DNA from 3 places in the Bradyrhizobium sp. BRP20 genome. Region 3 is predicted to be linked to each of the others. Evidence: predicted binding sites of a transcription regulator. Region 3 holds the regulator's gene; each other region holds the start of a gene.

Region 1 (5,340 bases), on a different contig from region 3:
ATAGCCGGGGATGGCGATCGCCTTGAGGATCGCGCGGCGGATCATGCGCTTGGTCTGCTCGTCGAGATAGGCGAAATTGTAGGCGGGCGCGTTCATTCCGCGGCCTCCTTCATGGAATCGGGCGTATTGGCATCGGCGAACTCCTGACGCAGCTTTCGGAGCAGGCCGAGCTCGGACTGGAAGTCGACATAGTGCGGCAGCTTCAGGTGCTCGACGAAGCCGGTCGCCTGGACGTTGTCCGAATGCGACATCACGAACTCCTCGTCCTGCGCCGGGGCCAGCGCCTCCTCGCCGAGCTCACGGGCGCGCAGCGCGCGATCGACCAGCGCCATCGACATGGTTTTGCGCTCGCTCTGGCCGAAGGCGAGGCCATAGCCGCGGGTGAAGCACGGCGCCTCGGTCGCGGAGCCCTTGAACTGGTTGACCATCTGGCACTCGGTGAGCTCGATCGCCCCGAGCGGCACGGCAAAGCCGACATCTTCCGCGACAAATTCGACCTCGACCTCGCCGAAACGGATCTCGCCGACGAAGGGATGGTTGCGGCCGTAGCCGCGCTGGGTGGAATAGCCCATCGCGAGCAGAAAGCCTTCGTCACCACGCGCGAGGTTTTGCAGGCGCAAATCACGGTCCGCGGGGAAATTCAGCGGCTCGCGGGTGAGATCGCCGACGCTTGCGCCATCCTCGGCTTCCGGCGATGCTTCGATCAGCCCGTCGCGCCCGAGAATGTCTGTCACGCGCGGCGTCGGCGCGGTGGAGGCTTCGGCCGCAGCCGGGCTCTCCGGCACAAAACCTTGGGCGAGCGATGGATCGAGCAGGCGGTGCGTGTAGTCGAAGGTCGGCCCCAGGATCTGGCCGCCGGGAATGTCCTTGAAGGTCGCCGACACCCGCCGCTGCACCCGCATGGTGCCGGTGTCGACGGGCTCGCTGGCACCGAAGCGCGGCAGCGTGGCGCGGAAGGCGCGAACCAGGAAGATCGCCTCGATCAAATCGCCGCGCGCCTGCTTGATCGCAAGCGACGCGAGCTCGCGGTCATAGAGCGAGCCTTCGCTCATGACGCGATCGACGGCCAGGCCGAGCTGCTCCGAGATCTGGTCGAGCGTGATTTCCGCAACGCTCTGGTCGCCGCGCCGCTTATGCGCGAGCAGGCGATGGGCGTTCTCGATGGCGCGTTCGCCGCCTTTGACTGCGACATACATGCTTCTAGCTTCCCTTGCTCACGACGCGCGTGGTGCGGGGGATCGCGACCACGGCGTCATCGGCGACCAGCACCACATCGATGCCGCGCGGAAACAGCGCTTCGTTCATCTGCAGGCGCTCGAACAGGTCGAAAGGCTTGATCGACGCCTGCAGCGTGGCGACACCGTCAATGCCGGGGCCGCGCAGTTCGAAGCTGCGCCCGGCGGCGAGGCTGTCGACCTGGATGACCACCGTGGTCGAACGGTCCGGATACTCGCTGGTGCCGAACGCGAAGCGCTCGAGCGCAGGCAAGGCGCCGCCGTCACTGATGAGCGCGAAGGAAGCGATCGACGAATCCTGCACGACCGGCGCGCCGGTGTGGAACTTCAGCCACTTCGTCACGTCCGAGCTTTCCGCCATCCGCGCATCGAGCCAGAGCGGCGTGTCGTGATCGAACAGCGTCAGCGCGATCGCTGCGGTGCCGCGCATCATCGGCCCTGGCGCGCCCGCCATCGGCACGATGCGCTGGACCGAGCCCGGCCGCGCCATGGCGTCCATGACCGAGCGAAAGGTCGATTGCGCCGACAGCACCTTGTCGGCGAAACCCGGCGGCAGTTCCGCAATCGTGGTCATGATCTCACCCCTCACCGCGCACCATGGTGTAGAAATCAACCTTCGTTGCGGCGGCCGCTGCCGCCGCCTGCTTGCGCCTGACCATAAGCTGCTCGCGCAACGGCGCGATAACGTCGCGCTCCACCGCGCCGCCGAAATCGCGGGACTGCACCAGCGCATCGCACAGCGCGATCAGCCGCGCCTTCTCACGGTCGCGGCCGAGCGTGTAGCCGAACCCGACCTCGCCGCTCGCAAGCCGCACCGCGGCGCGCGACACCGTGGCTTCGCCGAGATTGAACGGCGCGCCGTCGCCGCCGACCCGGCCGCGCAGCATGACGAGGCCGTTCTCCGGCGTGCGCAGATCGTGGTGATCCGGGAGAGACAAGTTGCGGAGGCGAGCGGCGATCTCGCCCGCCTCCGCGTGCGCCAGCACCGCCATTGCGGCCTTGCGCTGGGCTTGCTGGTCGTTGTGCTGGGTCACCTGGTCCACCGAGCTTTTTGACAGAACTTGCCGCGTCGAAGTTGTCTATGATAATAGACAACTTCATACGGACGCGCCATGACTGTTTCGTGACAATGCCGTGATTTCTGGAGTAGGTTTCCCGCGACATGAGCATGCAGGACACAGCCTCCTCGGGCGTCGCGCTATGGCGCCTCGTGGCCGATGGCATCGAGCGCGGCATCGCCGACGGCCGCTTTGCGGCCGGCGACAAATTGCCGGGCGAGATGGAGATCGCCGAAACCTATCGCGTCAACCGCCACACCGTGCGGCGCGCGCTGGCAGCGCTTGCCGAGCGCGGCCTGGTGCGCGCCGAGCGCGGCAGCGGAACCTATGTCGAGGCGCAGAAGCTCGCTTATCCCCTGCGCTCGCGCACGCGCTTCTCCGAGATCGTCGGCGCCGATGGCCGCGAACCGCATGGCCGGCTGATCGAGGCGACCGATGACGTTGCGACGCGCGAGCTCGCACGAGAGCTGGGATTGAAGACCGGCGCGCTGCTGGTGCGGATCGAGGCGATTCGCCTCGCCGACCGCACGCCGATCTGTGTTTCCACCACCTGGCTATCGGCGGAGCGGTTTCCGGAGGCGGGCGCCGTGTTCGCGGCAACGCGCTCGATGACGAAGCTGCTGGAGCATTTTGGCGTGCGCGACTATCGCCGCGGTGCGACGCGAATCACCGCGGGGATCGTCGACGCGAGCGACGCCGCACGGCTCGACCTGGCGCTGGGGCGGCCGATCCTGGTGGTGGACGCCACCGACCACGATCTCACGGGCAAGCCGCTGGTGACGAAGCACTCGCGCTTTGCGGCAGAGCGGGTGGAGTTTCTGGTGGAGAACGCTTAGATCAGAGCGTTTTCCAGCGAAGCCTGCCCTCGGACTTGATCCGGGGTGGAAACGATTTGCGTCGAGAAAACGCGTCAAAACAAAAATCAGAGCTCCGTTCCGATCCAATCGGATAAGACTGCAGCACGACGTTAGGCGACCGTCCGCTTGCCGATGATCGCGAAGCGCAGCTTGCCGGAAATCCAGTCGATCGACGATACAGTTACCAGGATCAGCAGGATCAGAAACGATACCTTCTGCCATTCCAGCACCCGGATCTGTTCGGCAAGCTGAAGGCCAATGCCGCCAGCGCCAACGATTCCGATGATCGTCGCCGATCGCGTATTCGACTCGAAATAGTAGAGCACCTGGCTCAGCAAGACCGGGAACACCTGCGGCAGCAATCCGAAGCGGACGCTGTGGAGATGGCTGCCGCCCGATGACCGAACGCCTTCCGCGGGGTTCTTGTCGGCGACCTCGATCGCTTCCGAGAACAGCTTGCCGAACGTTCCGAAATCGCTGCAGATCACGGCCAGGATGCCGGCAAACGGCCCCAGCCCCACGACGCCGACCCAGATCAGTGCCCAGATCAAGGTATCGACTCCACGGATAGTATCGAGGCCACGACGGGTCAATAGGCGGATGATCCGGTTTGCAACCACGTTGCGCGCCGCGAGCAGGGATACCGGCAGCGCGAGCAGCGCGCCGCCAAGGGTGCCGAGAAACGCGATCGACACCGTCTCTCCGAGCGCATGCAGATATTTCAGAACCTCCGCCCAAGAACCCGGGCTGGGCGGCAACATGAGCTGGACGAATTCGCCCAGCCTGACCATGCCCTGGGAGAGCCGATTAAAGGGAATATCGAGCTGGACGATCCCGAACAGGAACAGCCCGACCGTCCCGCCGACGAGTATTGCGATCCTTCCCCGCTGCCACCAATCGGTCCGGAAGACGTCGGGATACCGTTCGGCAATGCCGGCCCGGTTTTCAAAACTGAAGGAGCTCATCGGGTGCTTCCCTCCAGCCCGAGCAGGCGGTGTCGCAACCGTTCCGTCAGGAAGTCGATCAACATGACGGTAAGGACGATGAGCAGCAGGATGGCGCTGACGTCGGTGAAGTAGAACTTGCGAACCGCCTCGATCAGATCCTGGCCGATCCCGCCGGCGCCGACGAAGCCCATCACGGCCGCGCCACGCACGTTGATCTCGAACCTGAGCAAGGCATAGCTCACGAAGTTCGAGAGGACCTGAGGCAACGCGCCGAACCGAACAACCTGAACCCAGCTGCCCCCGCTTGCCGCCACCCCTTCGACCGGCTTGCTGTCGATGTTCTCGACAACCTCGGCGAATTGCTTGCCCAACGCTCCGGCGGTATGGATTGCAATCGCCAGAACGCCCGGCAGCGGCCCGAGACCAAAGGCCAGCACGAAGATCAGGGCAAACACGATCTCCGGCACGGTCCTGAAAAACTCCAGAACGCGCCGGGTGACGAAAACAGTCGTTCCTGATTTCACGAGATTGGCCGAGGCGAGGAAGCAAAGCGCGAAACCGCACAGCGCACCCGAGAGGGTGCCCATATAGGCTATCAGCAACGTATCCCCGAGAAGCCGTGCCCAGCGCGGCAATCCCCACAGCCAGTCCGCCAAATCGCTCCATGCGGTCGCGAACGAAAATTTGGGTGCGATGCTGAGGAAATAGGCCGGGAAGCGCCAGAAGTTCTCGACAAAATTTCCGAGACTGACCTCGCCCATCCAGCCCGCGGCAATGGCAACGGCGATCAGGACGGCGGCACCGAGCCATACGCGGCGGCGCTTGGCGGCAATTGCAGCCGCATAGCGATCGGCAAGCTCACGCAGCCTGGCTTCCGGAAATTCGGGAACTGCTGTTCGCATGGGATGTTCGGAAGAGCCGACGGGCAGATCTTGCAATCTGCCCGCCTTGTCCAACCCTTCGTTTCCCTCAGGATTTCTGCTTACGAATGCTGTCGACAAACTTGGTCAGTTCGATCACGGCCTCATACGCCTTGTGGTCGACCTCGACGTAGGGCAATTGCTTCCCCTCATAGATCTTGTCGAAAGCCGCCTTGTCCTTCACCGCAATTTCCAGCACGGCTTTCTTGATCGCCGCCTTGAGGTCGTCAGGCAGGCTGCTGAGATAGGCCATCGGCGAGTTCACGATCTGCTCGGACTTCATGATGATCTTGAAATCAGCGGCCTTCGCCATGCCCTTCCGT
Region 2 (5,340 bases), on a different contig from region 3:
TATGGATTCTCAGATGCGCAATTGCGCATCATAGCTCTCGCTGCGCGAGCCCCGGAATGACGATCAGGCCACCAGCTCCGCAAACAGATCCGCATCGACATTGCCGCCTGACAGCACGATGACGACGTTCTTGCCGGCCACATCAAGGCGGCCCGCGAGTAGCGCAGCAAGCCCCACCGCGCCGCCGGGCTCCACCACCAGCTTCAGCTCGCGATAGGCAAAGGCGACCGCCGCGCCGACTTCCTTGTCCGACGCCGTGACGCCGCGCGCCAAGAGCTTGCTGTTGATCGCAAACGTCATCTCGCCCGGCATCAGGGCCATCAGCGCATCGCAGATGGTGCGGCCGGCCGGCGGATGCGGCTCGCGATGGCCTGCGCTGAGTGAAATGCCGTGATCGTCGAAGGCCTCGGGCTCGGCGACCACGATCTCGGCTTGCGGATAGCGCGCCTTCACGGCGGTCGCGACACCCGCGATCAAGCCGCCGCCGGAGGCCGGCGCCACCACGATGTCGGGGCCGAGGCCGAGCGTTGCCATGTCCTCGGCGATCTCGCGGCCGGCGGTGCCCTGCCCTGCGATCACGAACGGATCGTCGTAGGGTTTGACCAGCGTCGCGCCGCGCTTCTCGGCAATGCCGCGCGAGATCGCCTCGCGGTCGTCCTTGTCGCGGTCGTACAGCACGACCTCGGCGCCGTAGGATTTGGTGCGCTCGCGCTTCGACAGCGGGGCGTCCGCTGGCATCACGATGGTGGCCTGCATGTCGAGGATCTTTGCCGCCGCCGCCACGCCTTGGGCGTGGTTGCCGGAGGAGAACGCGACGACGCCGCCGGCGCGCTTGTCCTGCGGGATCGAGAACACCTTGTTGAACGCACCGCGGAACTTGAACGAGCCGGTGCGCTGAAGCATCTCCGGCTTCAGGAACACTTTCGCACCGACGCGCTCGTTGAGCACGGGGAAGGACAACAGCGGGGTGCGGATGGCGTAAGGCGCGATCACGCGCGCTGCGGCATCGATGTCGGCAGGGCCGACCGGAAGGGCCTGTTCGGTCATGGCGGAATGCTATCGCGGCCAATCAGGCCCGGGCAAGACACCTCCGCGAGAGGATTTCTTGCCTCAAGCCACGAAACGCGGCTGTTCCGCGCCGGTCCGGCCGGGCAGCACCGCCCCGACCCCCAAAATGCTGTCGATAAAGACCGTTGCCGAGGCCTCCCAGGTGTAGTTGGCGGCGAACGCGACGCAGTCCTGCCGGGAGATATCGAGCGCCGCGAAGCAGGCATTGCGCAGATCGTGATCGAGCGCGCCGACCGGCGCATCGCCAATCACGCCGCGGGGACCCTTCACGGGGAAGGCCGCGACCGGCAGGCCGCTCGCGAGCGCCTCCAGCAGGACCAGGCCGAAAGTGTCGGTCTTGCTCGGGAACACGAACACGTCGGCGGCCGCGTAAATATCCGCCAGTTCCTCGCCGAGCTTCTCGCCGAGGAAGATCGCATCGGGGTAGACCTCTTCCAGCGAGGCGCGCGCCGGGCCGTCGCCGACGACCACCTTGGTGCCGGGTAGGTCGAGGTCGAGGAACGCCTCGAGATTCTTCTCGACTGCGACGCGGCCGACCGACAGGAACACGGGTGCCGGCAGGCAGAGATCGATGACGCGCGGGTGGAACAACGTGGTGTCCACGCCGCGCGGCCACAGCACGACATTGTCGAAGCCGCGCTCGGTCAGTTCGCGCGCGAGCGCCGGCGTCGCCGCCATCACGGCGCGACTGGCGCTGTGGAAGCGCCGCAGCGCCCGCCAGATCAGCGAGCCCGGCACTGGCACGCGGGCGCGGACATATTCGGGAAAGCGGGTATGGAAGCTGGTCGTGAACGGCAGCTTGCGCTGGCGGCAATAGCGGCGGACCATCAGGCCGATCGGCCCTTCGGTCGCGATGTGGATGCTGTCGGGACGCGCCTCCTCGATCAGCCTTGCGATCCGGGCCGGGCGCGGCATGGCGAGGCGCAAGTCGCGATAGCTCGGCATCGCGAAGGTGCGGAACGATTGCGGCGTCAGGAACGTGAACTCGACGCCGAGCGCTTTTGCAGCGTCAGAGAGCTTGGTCAGCGTCCGAACCACACCGTTGACTTGCGGGTGCCAGGCGTCGGTCGCGACCAGGATGCGCATCAAGTGGTCCTTGTTATGCAGCTCTGGCTGCGACCTGTGGCACCTGCTCCGGCTTCCGCAACTGATCCGCCCAGGTGATGATCTCGAAGTGACCGTCGTCATGCTCGACCAGGGCGGTGCAGCTCTCCACCCAGTCGCCGCAATTCATGTAGCGGATGCCGGCCTCGTCGCGGATCACGGCGTAGTGGATGTGGCCGCAGATCACGCCGTCGGCCTGGTGACGCCGCGCCTCGGCGGCGAGCGCCTGCTCGAAGGCGCCGATATAGTTGACGGCGTTCTTGACCTTCTGCTTGGCCCATTGCGACAGCGACCAATAGGGCACGCCGAACAGGCGGCGGAAGAAGTTGACCAGGCGGTTCATCTGGATCGCGAAGTCGTAGGCCTTGTCTCCGAGATGGGCGAGCCAGCGCGCGTTCTGCACCACGAGATCGAAGATGTCGCCGTGAATGACGAGATAGCGCTTGCCGTCGGCGCCGGTGTGAACCGTGTTCTCGACCACGTCGATGCCGCCGAAATGCGTACCGTAATAGTTGCGCAGGAACTCGTCGTGATTGCCGGGAATGTAGATGACCTTGGCGCCCTTGCGCGCCTTGCGCAAAAGCTTCTGGACGAGGTCGTTATGCGATTGCGGCCAGTGCCAGCTCGATTTCAGCGCCCAGCCGTCGACGATGTCGCCGACGAGATAGATCGTATCGGCATCATGGTAGCGCAGGAAGTCGAGCAGAAGATCGGCTTGTGAACCGCGGGCCCCGAGATGGACGTCGGAGATGAACAACGTGCGAAAGCGCCGCTCCGGGCTCTCGTCACTCACATCGTAACTTCCCATGCGCCAGCCTGTAACAATGTCCCGTGACAGGGGGATGACCGATTGAACCCTTGAGGCACCTTCAAATACGAATCACGCCTTGCCTCGCCCTCCCCGCGAATATCAGTCGCATGCGACAATCAGGCGACATGGCGCCGCAGGGTAGGTGCGCTCCCTCCCCGCTTGCGGGGCAGGCGAAGCAAGCCCGCCTCAGTAGAACTTGTGGAAATGATGGATCGGCCCATGGCCGTGGCCGACGCTGAAGCGGTCGGCGGCGGCGATCGCGGCGCTGATCCAGGCCTTGGCGTTGCGCACGGCGGCCTCGAGGTCCTCGCCCCTGGCCAGCCCGGCCGCGATGGCGGAGGACAGCGAGCAGCCGGTGCCATGGGTGTTACGGGTGGCCACACGCGGCGCGGCGAGCGCGATCGCGGTCTCGGCAGTGACGAGATAGTCGGTGCTCTCGGCGCCCTCCCCGTGCCCGCCCTTGATCAGGACGGCGCGGCAGCCCAGCGCCAGCAGGCGGCGTCCCTGGCTTTCGATGTCGGCCTCGCTCGCCGCCACCGGCGCATCGAGCAGGGCCGCAGCCTCCGGCAGGTTCGGCGTGATCACGGCAGCCAGCGGCATCAGCCTGGTGCGCAGGGCGTCGACGGCTTCAGCGGCGAGCAGGCGGTCGCCGGAGGTCGCCACCATGACGGGATCGAGCACGACATGCCGCGGCGCCCAGCGCGACAGCGCGGCCGCGGTGGCATCGATGCTGGCGGCCTGGGCCACCATGCCGATCTTCACCGCACCGATGTCGAGGTCGGAGAACACCGCGTCGATCTGCTCGGTGACGAACCCGGCCGGCACCGCGTGAATGCCGGTCACGCCGCGCGTGTTCTGCGCCGTCAGCGCCGTGATCACGGAGGCGCCATAGACGCCGAGCGCGGCAAAGGTCTTCAGGTCCGCCTGGATGCCGGCGCCGCCGCTCGAATCGGAACCGGCGATGGTGAGTGCGACCGTGGTCGTCATCGCGGGAGACATGTGCTTGAGGAGGCCGCCATGGCCACTCGTAGCGCGACCGTGGAACGTCAGCAAGCGCGCCGGGCCGCCGCCAGGCGTGATTCGCGAACCGATTGCGCGCCTTGCGAATCAGTCGGACACCGCGCGGACCAAGGCCCGCAATGATGCGGGCTTGGAAATGCAACGGCGCCGGACCCTTGCTATAGTCGCGTACCTTAGCGTGCTTCGCCGGTTACGCGAGACGTCAGGTGGTGGAACCGTCCAGCGCCCCCATGTTGCGGGCCGCCGGCCCCGCAAACCACCTGAACAAGACTCCTTGGGGTGGAACGATGTGGGCCTTCTTCGAACGTCTCCTCGACTCGTCCATGCTGTCGCCGCACGGCATCTGCCTGTTGTGGGAGCCTCAGCTGATCTGGCTTCACGTCGTTTCCGACGCCAGCATTGCCGCCGCCTATTTCTCGATCCCGTTCGCCCTCGCCATCCTCGTCACCAAGCGGCGCGACCTCAAATTCGGCTGGGTCTATTGGGCGTTCGCGATCTTCATCATGGCGTGCGGCCTGACCCACGTGCTGTCGATCTATACGCTCTGGGTTCCGATCTACGGCATCGAGGGCATGCTCAAGGCCGCCACGGCGGTCGCGTCGGTCTTCACCGCCGCCGCGCTCTGGCCGCTGCTGCCGAAGATCCTCACGATCCCCTCGCCGTTCGAGCTGCGACAGGTCCAGGCCGCGCTCGAGGAGGAGGAAATCAAGAGCCGCGACGCCACGCTGCTGCTGCAGCAGGTCCGCGACGCCCAGCGCGCGATGCGCGAGAGCGTGGCGCGCCTCACCGCGATCGTCGAGACCGCGGTCGACGGCGTCATCCTGCTCGATGCGCAGGACCGCATCCTGCTGTTCAATCCGGCCTGCGAGCGCTTGTTCGGCTACCGTGCCGACGAGGTGATGAACCGCAACGTCGGCATGCTGATGCCCGAGGCGGATGCAGCATCCGACCGCTAGGCGCGGCATTTCGCGACCGGCGGCGAGGCCGTCGGCCTGCGCAAGGACGGCACGACGTTTCCGATGGAGCTGTCGGTCGGCCAGGCGCGGCAGGACGGCGAATTGATCTTCGTCGGCATCGTCCACGACCTCACCGCGCGCAAGCTGACCGAGCAGCAGCTTCAGCAGGCGCAGAAGATGGAGACGGTCGGTCAGCTCTCCGGCGGCATCGCGCACGACTTCAACAATCTGCTGACCGTCATCATCGGCAATGCCGAGCACCTGAGCGAGCAGCTCAAGGCGAGGCCCGACCTCGGGCGCTTTGCCGACGACATCTGCCAATCGGGCGAACGGGGTGCCGAGCTGACGCAGCGCCTGCTCGCCTTCAGCCGCCGCCAATTG
Region 3 (5,340 bases):
GAACCAGTTCTTCAGCCTCGGCCTGAACAAGACGATGGCGAACCTGCCTGTCACCATCAACAACTTCGTGCAGAGCCCCTACGAGTATTGGAAGCAACTCGCCTGGAGCGGCGCGCTGTTGATCACCCTGACCGTGCTTGCCCTTAACATTGGCGCGCGCATCCTTGGCGCCGAGAGGACTGCAAAATGAGTGAAATGTCTGTTTCCGTCAGCGCACCGACCGTTCATCCCGGCTCGCAGCCCCTGCCCGAGGCGCCCGCCAAGGTCACGGCGCGCAACCTCAACTTCTACTACGGCGACCACCACGCGTTGAAGAACATCAACCTGGCGCTCGGCACCAACCGCGTCACGGCGTTCATCGGCCCGTCCGGCTGCGGCAAGTCCACCCTGCTGCGCATCTTCAACCGGATGTACGACCTCTATCCGGGCCAGCGCGCCGACGGTCAGCTGTTGCTCGACCATACCAACATCCTCGACCCCAAGCTCGACCTCAACCTGCTCCGCGCCCGGGTCGGCATGGTGTTCCAGAAGCCGACGCCGTTCCCGATGACGATCTACGAGAACATCGCCTTCGGCATTCGTCTCTATGAGAAGATCTCCAAGTCCGAGATGGACGACCGCGTCGAGAAGGCGCTGCGCGGTGGCGCGCTGTGGAACGAGGTCAAGGACAAGCTCAATGCCTCCGGCCTGTCGCTCTCCGGCGGCCAGCAGCAGCGCCTCTGCATCGCCCGCACCGTCGCGGTGCGGCCCGAGGTGATCCTGTTTGACGAGCCCTGCTCGGCGCTCGACCCGATCTCGACCGCCAAGGTCGAGGAGCTGATCCAGGAATTGTCCGAGAACTACACGATCGCGATCGTCACCCACAACATGCAGCAGGCGGCGCGCGTTTCCGACAAGACCGCCTTCATGTATCTCGGCGAGTTGATCGAGTTCGACGACACCAGCAAGATCTTCACGTCGCCGAGCGATCGGCGCACGCAGGATTACATCACCGGCCGGTTCGGCTGAGGAGACGGAACATGGGTTCTGAACATACCGTAAAGGCTTTCGACAGCGACCTTCAGGAGCTCACCCGCCTGGTCGCCGAGATGGGCGGCATCGCCGAGCGCATGATCGTCGATTCCGTCGACGCGCTGATCCGCCGCGACGTCGCGCTCGGCCAGCGCGTCGTCGCCACCGACGTCGAGCTCGACGCGCTGCAGAAGCGCATCGAGGAGCGCGCCGTGCTCACCATCGCCCGCCGCCAGCCGATGGCCGTCGACCTGCGCGAGATCGTCGGCGCGATGCGCGTTGCGACCGATCTCGAGCGCATCGGCGATCTCGCCAAGAACATGGGCAAGCGCGTCGCGGCGCTGGAGACGGATTTCCATCCGCTCAAGCTGTTCCGCGGCCTGGAGCACATGACCGACCTCGTGCAGCAGCAGGTCAAGTCGGTGCTGGACGCCTATGCCGCGCACGACCTGCCGGCGGCGATGGCGGTGTGGAAGGGCGACGAAGAAGTCGACGCCATCTGCACCTCGCTGTTCCGCGAGCTCCTCACCTACATGATGGAGGATCCGCGCAACATCTCGTTCTGCATCCACCTGATGTTCTGTGCCAAGAACATCGAGCGGATCGGCGACCACGCCACCAACATCGCCGAGACCGTGTTCTACATGATCGAGGGCCAGGCGATCACCGACAAGCGGCCGAAGGGCGACATGACGACCTTCGCCACGACGGTGCCGAACACCTGACGACTTAAGGAGCTACGACCACATGGGCGCACGCATTATGGTGGTTGAGGACGAGGAAGCTCTCACCGAGCTTCTTCGCTACAACCTCGAAGGCGACGGCTATGACGTCGAGACGGTGATGCGCGGCGATGACGCCGACACCCGCCTCAAGGAGCACATTCCCGATCTGATCGTGCTCGACTGGATGCTGCCGGGCCTGTCAGGCATCGAGCTGTGCCGGCGGCTTCGGACCCGCCCCGAGACCAAGCAGCTGCCGATCATCATGCTCACCGCGCGCGGCGAGGAGAGCGAACGGGTGCGCGGGCTCGCGACCGGCGCGGATGATTATATCGTCAAGCCGTTCTCGGTGCCGGAGCTGCTTGCGCGCGTGAAGGGCTTGCTCAGGCGCGCGAGCCCCGAGCGCCTCGCCACCGTGCTCGCCTATGGCGATATCGAGCTCGACCGCGACAAGCGCCGCGTGGCGCGCTCGGGCCGGCCGATCGATCTCGGTCCGACCGAATATCGCCTGCTGGAGTTCTTCCTGGAGCATCCCGGCCGCGTGTTCTCGCGCGAGCAGCTGCTCGACAGCGTCTGGGGCCGCGACATCTACATCGACGAGCGCACCGTCGACGTGCATATCGGCCGCCTGCGCAAGCTGCTCAATCTCGGCCGCGAGCAGGACCCGATCCGCACCGTCCGCGGCGCCGGCTACGCGCTGGACGATCGCTTCGCGAAGGCTGAGCAGACATAAAGCGCCAGCGACAGCTGGTTTGGCGAACTGCGGCGCCGATCTCGACCGTCATCCCGGGGCGCGCGCAGCGCCAGCCCGGGATCTCAGCGCGAGCGCTTGCGCTGTTCGCGATTAGCCACAGGACGTGGTTTGGCGAAGACTCGGAGTGACCATCTCGCGCAACGATTGCGCCCCGCGGTTACGGATCCCGCATTCGCGGGGATGACACCGAGCGATTGGGAGCCGTCATCGTGTGACGGCTGCAGTCTTGGCGATCAAGCTTGGCGATCAAAGCTTGGCGATCAGGGAATTCCGCAAGCTCACCGCGTGCCCGGTTTCGGTGCTGCGCGACGGCGGTCCGCTGCGGGCTGATAGGCCACGCGCGAATGCTGGGCGCAGTAGGGCAGGCCGGAGAGCGCCTTGCCGCCGCAGAAGAAGAAATCCGGGCTCGAGGGATCGCCGACCGGCCAGTGGCAGGTCGCCTCGTTCAATTCCAGCAGCGACAGCCGCTGGCTCATCGGCACAACGTTGTCGTAGGTAACCGGCTCGGCTTCCAACTCGACCTCGAAGGCCTGCGCCAACGCGGTGTTGCCGCGCGCGACGGGGCGGGTCACCCGCATCATATGCTGCGCGGGCCGTGCCTTGCGCGGCCGCGGCGCTGCCGATGAAGGGCTCTTGGCGCGGCCGGACAGGCCGAGCCGGTGCACCTTGCCGATCACGGCATTGCGGGTCACATTGCCGAGCTCCGCCGCGATCTGGCTGGCCGAAAGTCCGGCCTCCCAGAGCTTCTTCAGCTGCTCGACGCGATCATCGGACCAGGTCAAAACCGTCATTGCACCCTTTCCCTCGCTGCGCGCCTGCCATCCTGGGGCCTTCGCAGCGAATGCTTTAGCCTTGAAAAACCCGTGCCGTCAGAATCCCTTAAGGCTCGCCGGGCGCGCTCAAGACGCCCGAACGTTTACGCCGGTACATGAGGACTTCTGGGATCAGAACTGCTGCACGAGATGTCGTATCTGACAGTCCAAACGCTACAATATGGCGTGACTCCCGCGCAAGAGTCCGCCGACTCGCTTCCACATGTTCCGTGGTGAAAAACCCGCAAAATCGGCACCGCAAGACTACGGAATCAGCGTTTCGCGAGGCTTTCCGGGCGGCATTGACACCCGTCTTGCCAGGCATAAGATAGTGCCACGTGCCGCCCTTAAAAGGCGGCACGTTTCGTTTTCCGGGGCCGGTCGATGGTGCGTCGCGCAATGCATGCCTCACACCGTCCGCAACATTCAAGTGACGTCATGACTAACAGCGCAGCGCCGCATTTGCTCCCCGTTTTCGCCAGGGCCGACCTCGGTTTCGAGCGCGGCGAAGGCTGCTGGCTGATCGCGACCAACGGCGATCGCTATCTCGATTTCACCTCGGGTGTCGCGGTGAATGCGCTCGGCCATGTCCATCCCGCGCTGGTCAAGGCGTTGCAGGAGCAGGCGACCAAGCTCTGGCACATGTCGAACCTGTTCCAGAGCCCTGACGGCGAGAAGCTCGCAAGCCGCCTCTGCAATGAGAGCTTTGCGGACTTCGTGTTCTTCTGCAATTCCGGCGCCGAGGCGCTGGAAGGCGTGATCAAGCTGGTGCGCCACCATCACTTCTCCAAGGGGCATCCGGAGCGTTACCGCATGATCACCTTCGAGGGTGCCTTCCATGGCCGCACGCTGGCGACGCTCGCCGCCACCGGCTCTGCGAAATATCTCGAGGGCTTCGGTCCGCCGATGGACGGCTTCGATCAGGTGCCGCACGGCGACCTCGACGCCGTGAAGAAGGCGATTGGTCCGCACACCGCCGGCATTCTCATCGAGCCGATCCAGGGCGAGGGTGGCGTTCGTTCTGCACCTCACGCCTTCCTGAGGGCGCTGCGCGAACTCTGTAACGAGCGCGGCCTGTTGCTCGCCTTCGACGAGGTGCAGACCGGCATGGGCCGCACCGGCGAGCTCTTTGCCTACAAGCGCACCGGCGTCACACCGGATGTGATGTCGCTCGCCAAGGCGCTCGGCGGCGGCTTTCCGATCGGCGCGGTGCTGGCGACCGCGGACGCGGCGGCCGGCATGGGGCCCGGCTCGCACGGCTCCACCTTCGGCGGCAATCCGCTCGCGATCTCGGCTGCCAACGCCGTGCTCGATGTCATGCTCAAGCCCGGCTTCTTCGACCACGTGCAGAAGATGTCGCTGCTGCTCAAGCAGAAGCTCGCCTCCGTGATCGATCGTCATCCCGAAATCGTCAGCGAGGTGCGCGGCGAGGGCCTGCTGATCGGTATCAAGGCGGTGGTGCCCTCGGGCGATCTCGTCGCGGCGCTGCGCGCCGAAAAGCTGCTCACCGTCGGGGCCGGCGACAATGTCGTGCGCTTCCTGCCGCCCCTGATCGTCACGGAAGCGGAGATCGAGGACAGCGTCGGCCGGTTAGAGCGCGCCTGCGCTGCGATCTCCTCCAGCCAGACCAAGCGGGCGGCAAGCTGATGAGCACGACGCCCAACAAAGCTCCCAAGCACTTCCTGGACATCAACGAGCTGCCGCTCTCGGAGCTCAAGAGCATGCTCGCCGCCTCTTCCGCCATGAAGGCGAAGCAGAAGGCGCAGCAGCCGGTCAGGCCGCTCGAGGGCAAGACGCTGGCGATGATCTTCGAGCGTCCCTCGACCCGCACCCGCGTCTCGTTCGACGTCGGCATGCGCCAGCTCGGCGGCGAGGCGATCATGCTCACCGGCGCCGAGATGCAGCTCGGCCGCGGCGAGACCATCGCCGACACCGCGCGGGTTCTGTCGCGCTATGTCGACGCCATCATGATCCGCATCCTCAACCATGATGCGCTGCTGGAGCTTGCGGCCAACGCCACCGTGCCCGTCATCAACGGCCT

Evidence for each region. The regulator PhoB, encoded in region 3, activates phosphate uptake and scavenging genes when phosphate is short. The targets are predictions, from matches to a motif close to TGTCATNNANCTGTCAT.
Region 1: the regulator PhoB is predicted to act here: its motif matches at 2,348-2,364, upstream of phnF (phosphonate metabolism transcriptional regulator PhnF).
Region 2: the regulator PhoB is predicted to act here: its motif matches at 3,004-3,020, upstream of I6F33_RS24425 (UDP-2,3-diacylglucosamine diphosphatase).

Annotation. Positions count from the first base shown of each region.
Region 1 is NZ_JADYVY010000016.1:103,685-109,024, forward strand. Features, by position in the region: gene I6F33_RS29800 (alpha-D-ribose 1-methylphosphonate 5-phosphate C-P-lyase PhnJ) at 1-96, opposite strand, end outside; gene I6F33_RS29805 (carbon-phosphorus lyase complex subunit PhnI) at 93-1,196, opposite strand; gene phnH (phosphonate C-P lyase system protein PhnH) at 1,201-1,809, opposite strand; gene phnG (phosphonate C-P lyase system protein PhnG) at 1,814-2,278, opposite strand; gene phnF (phosphonate metabolism transcriptional regulator PhnF) at 2,398-3,129, shown strand; gene phnE (phosphonate ABC transporter, permease protein PhnE) at 3,261-4,115, opposite strand; gene phnE (phosphonate ABC transporter, permease protein PhnE) at 4,112-4,999, opposite strand; gene phnD (phosphonate ABC transporter substrate-binding protein) at 5,067-5,340, opposite strand, start outside.
Region 2 is NZ_JADYVY010000011.1:58,620-63,959, forward strand. Features, by position in the region: gene I6F33_RS24415 (threonine/serine dehydratase) at 64-1,047, opposite strand; gene I6F33_RS24420 (glycosyltransferase family 1 protein) at 1,111-2,154, opposite strand; gene I6F33_RS24425 (UDP-2,3-diacylglucosamine diphosphatase) at 2,168-2,980, opposite strand; gene thiD (bifunctional hydroxymethylpyrimidine kinase/phosphomethylpyrimidine kinase) at 3,170-3,970, opposite strand; partial or broken gene I6F33_RS24435 (PAS domain S-box protein) at 4,291-5,340, shown strand, end outside.
Region 3 is NZ_JADYVY010000001.1:108,274-113,613, forward strand. Features, by position in the region: gene pstA (phosphate ABC transporter permease PstA) at 1-190, shown strand, start outside; gene pstB (phosphate ABC transporter ATP-binding protein PstB) at 187-1,008, shown strand; gene phoU (phosphate signaling complex protein PhoU) at 1,020-1,736, shown strand; gene phoB (phosphate regulon transcriptional regulator PhoB) at 1,759-2,466, shown strand; gene I6F33_RS00505 (GcrA family cell cycle regulator) at 2,766-3,278, opposite strand; gene I6F33_RS00510 (aspartate aminotransferase family protein) at 3,738-4,946, shown strand; gene argF (ornithine carbamoyltransferase) at 4,946-5,340, shown strand, end outside.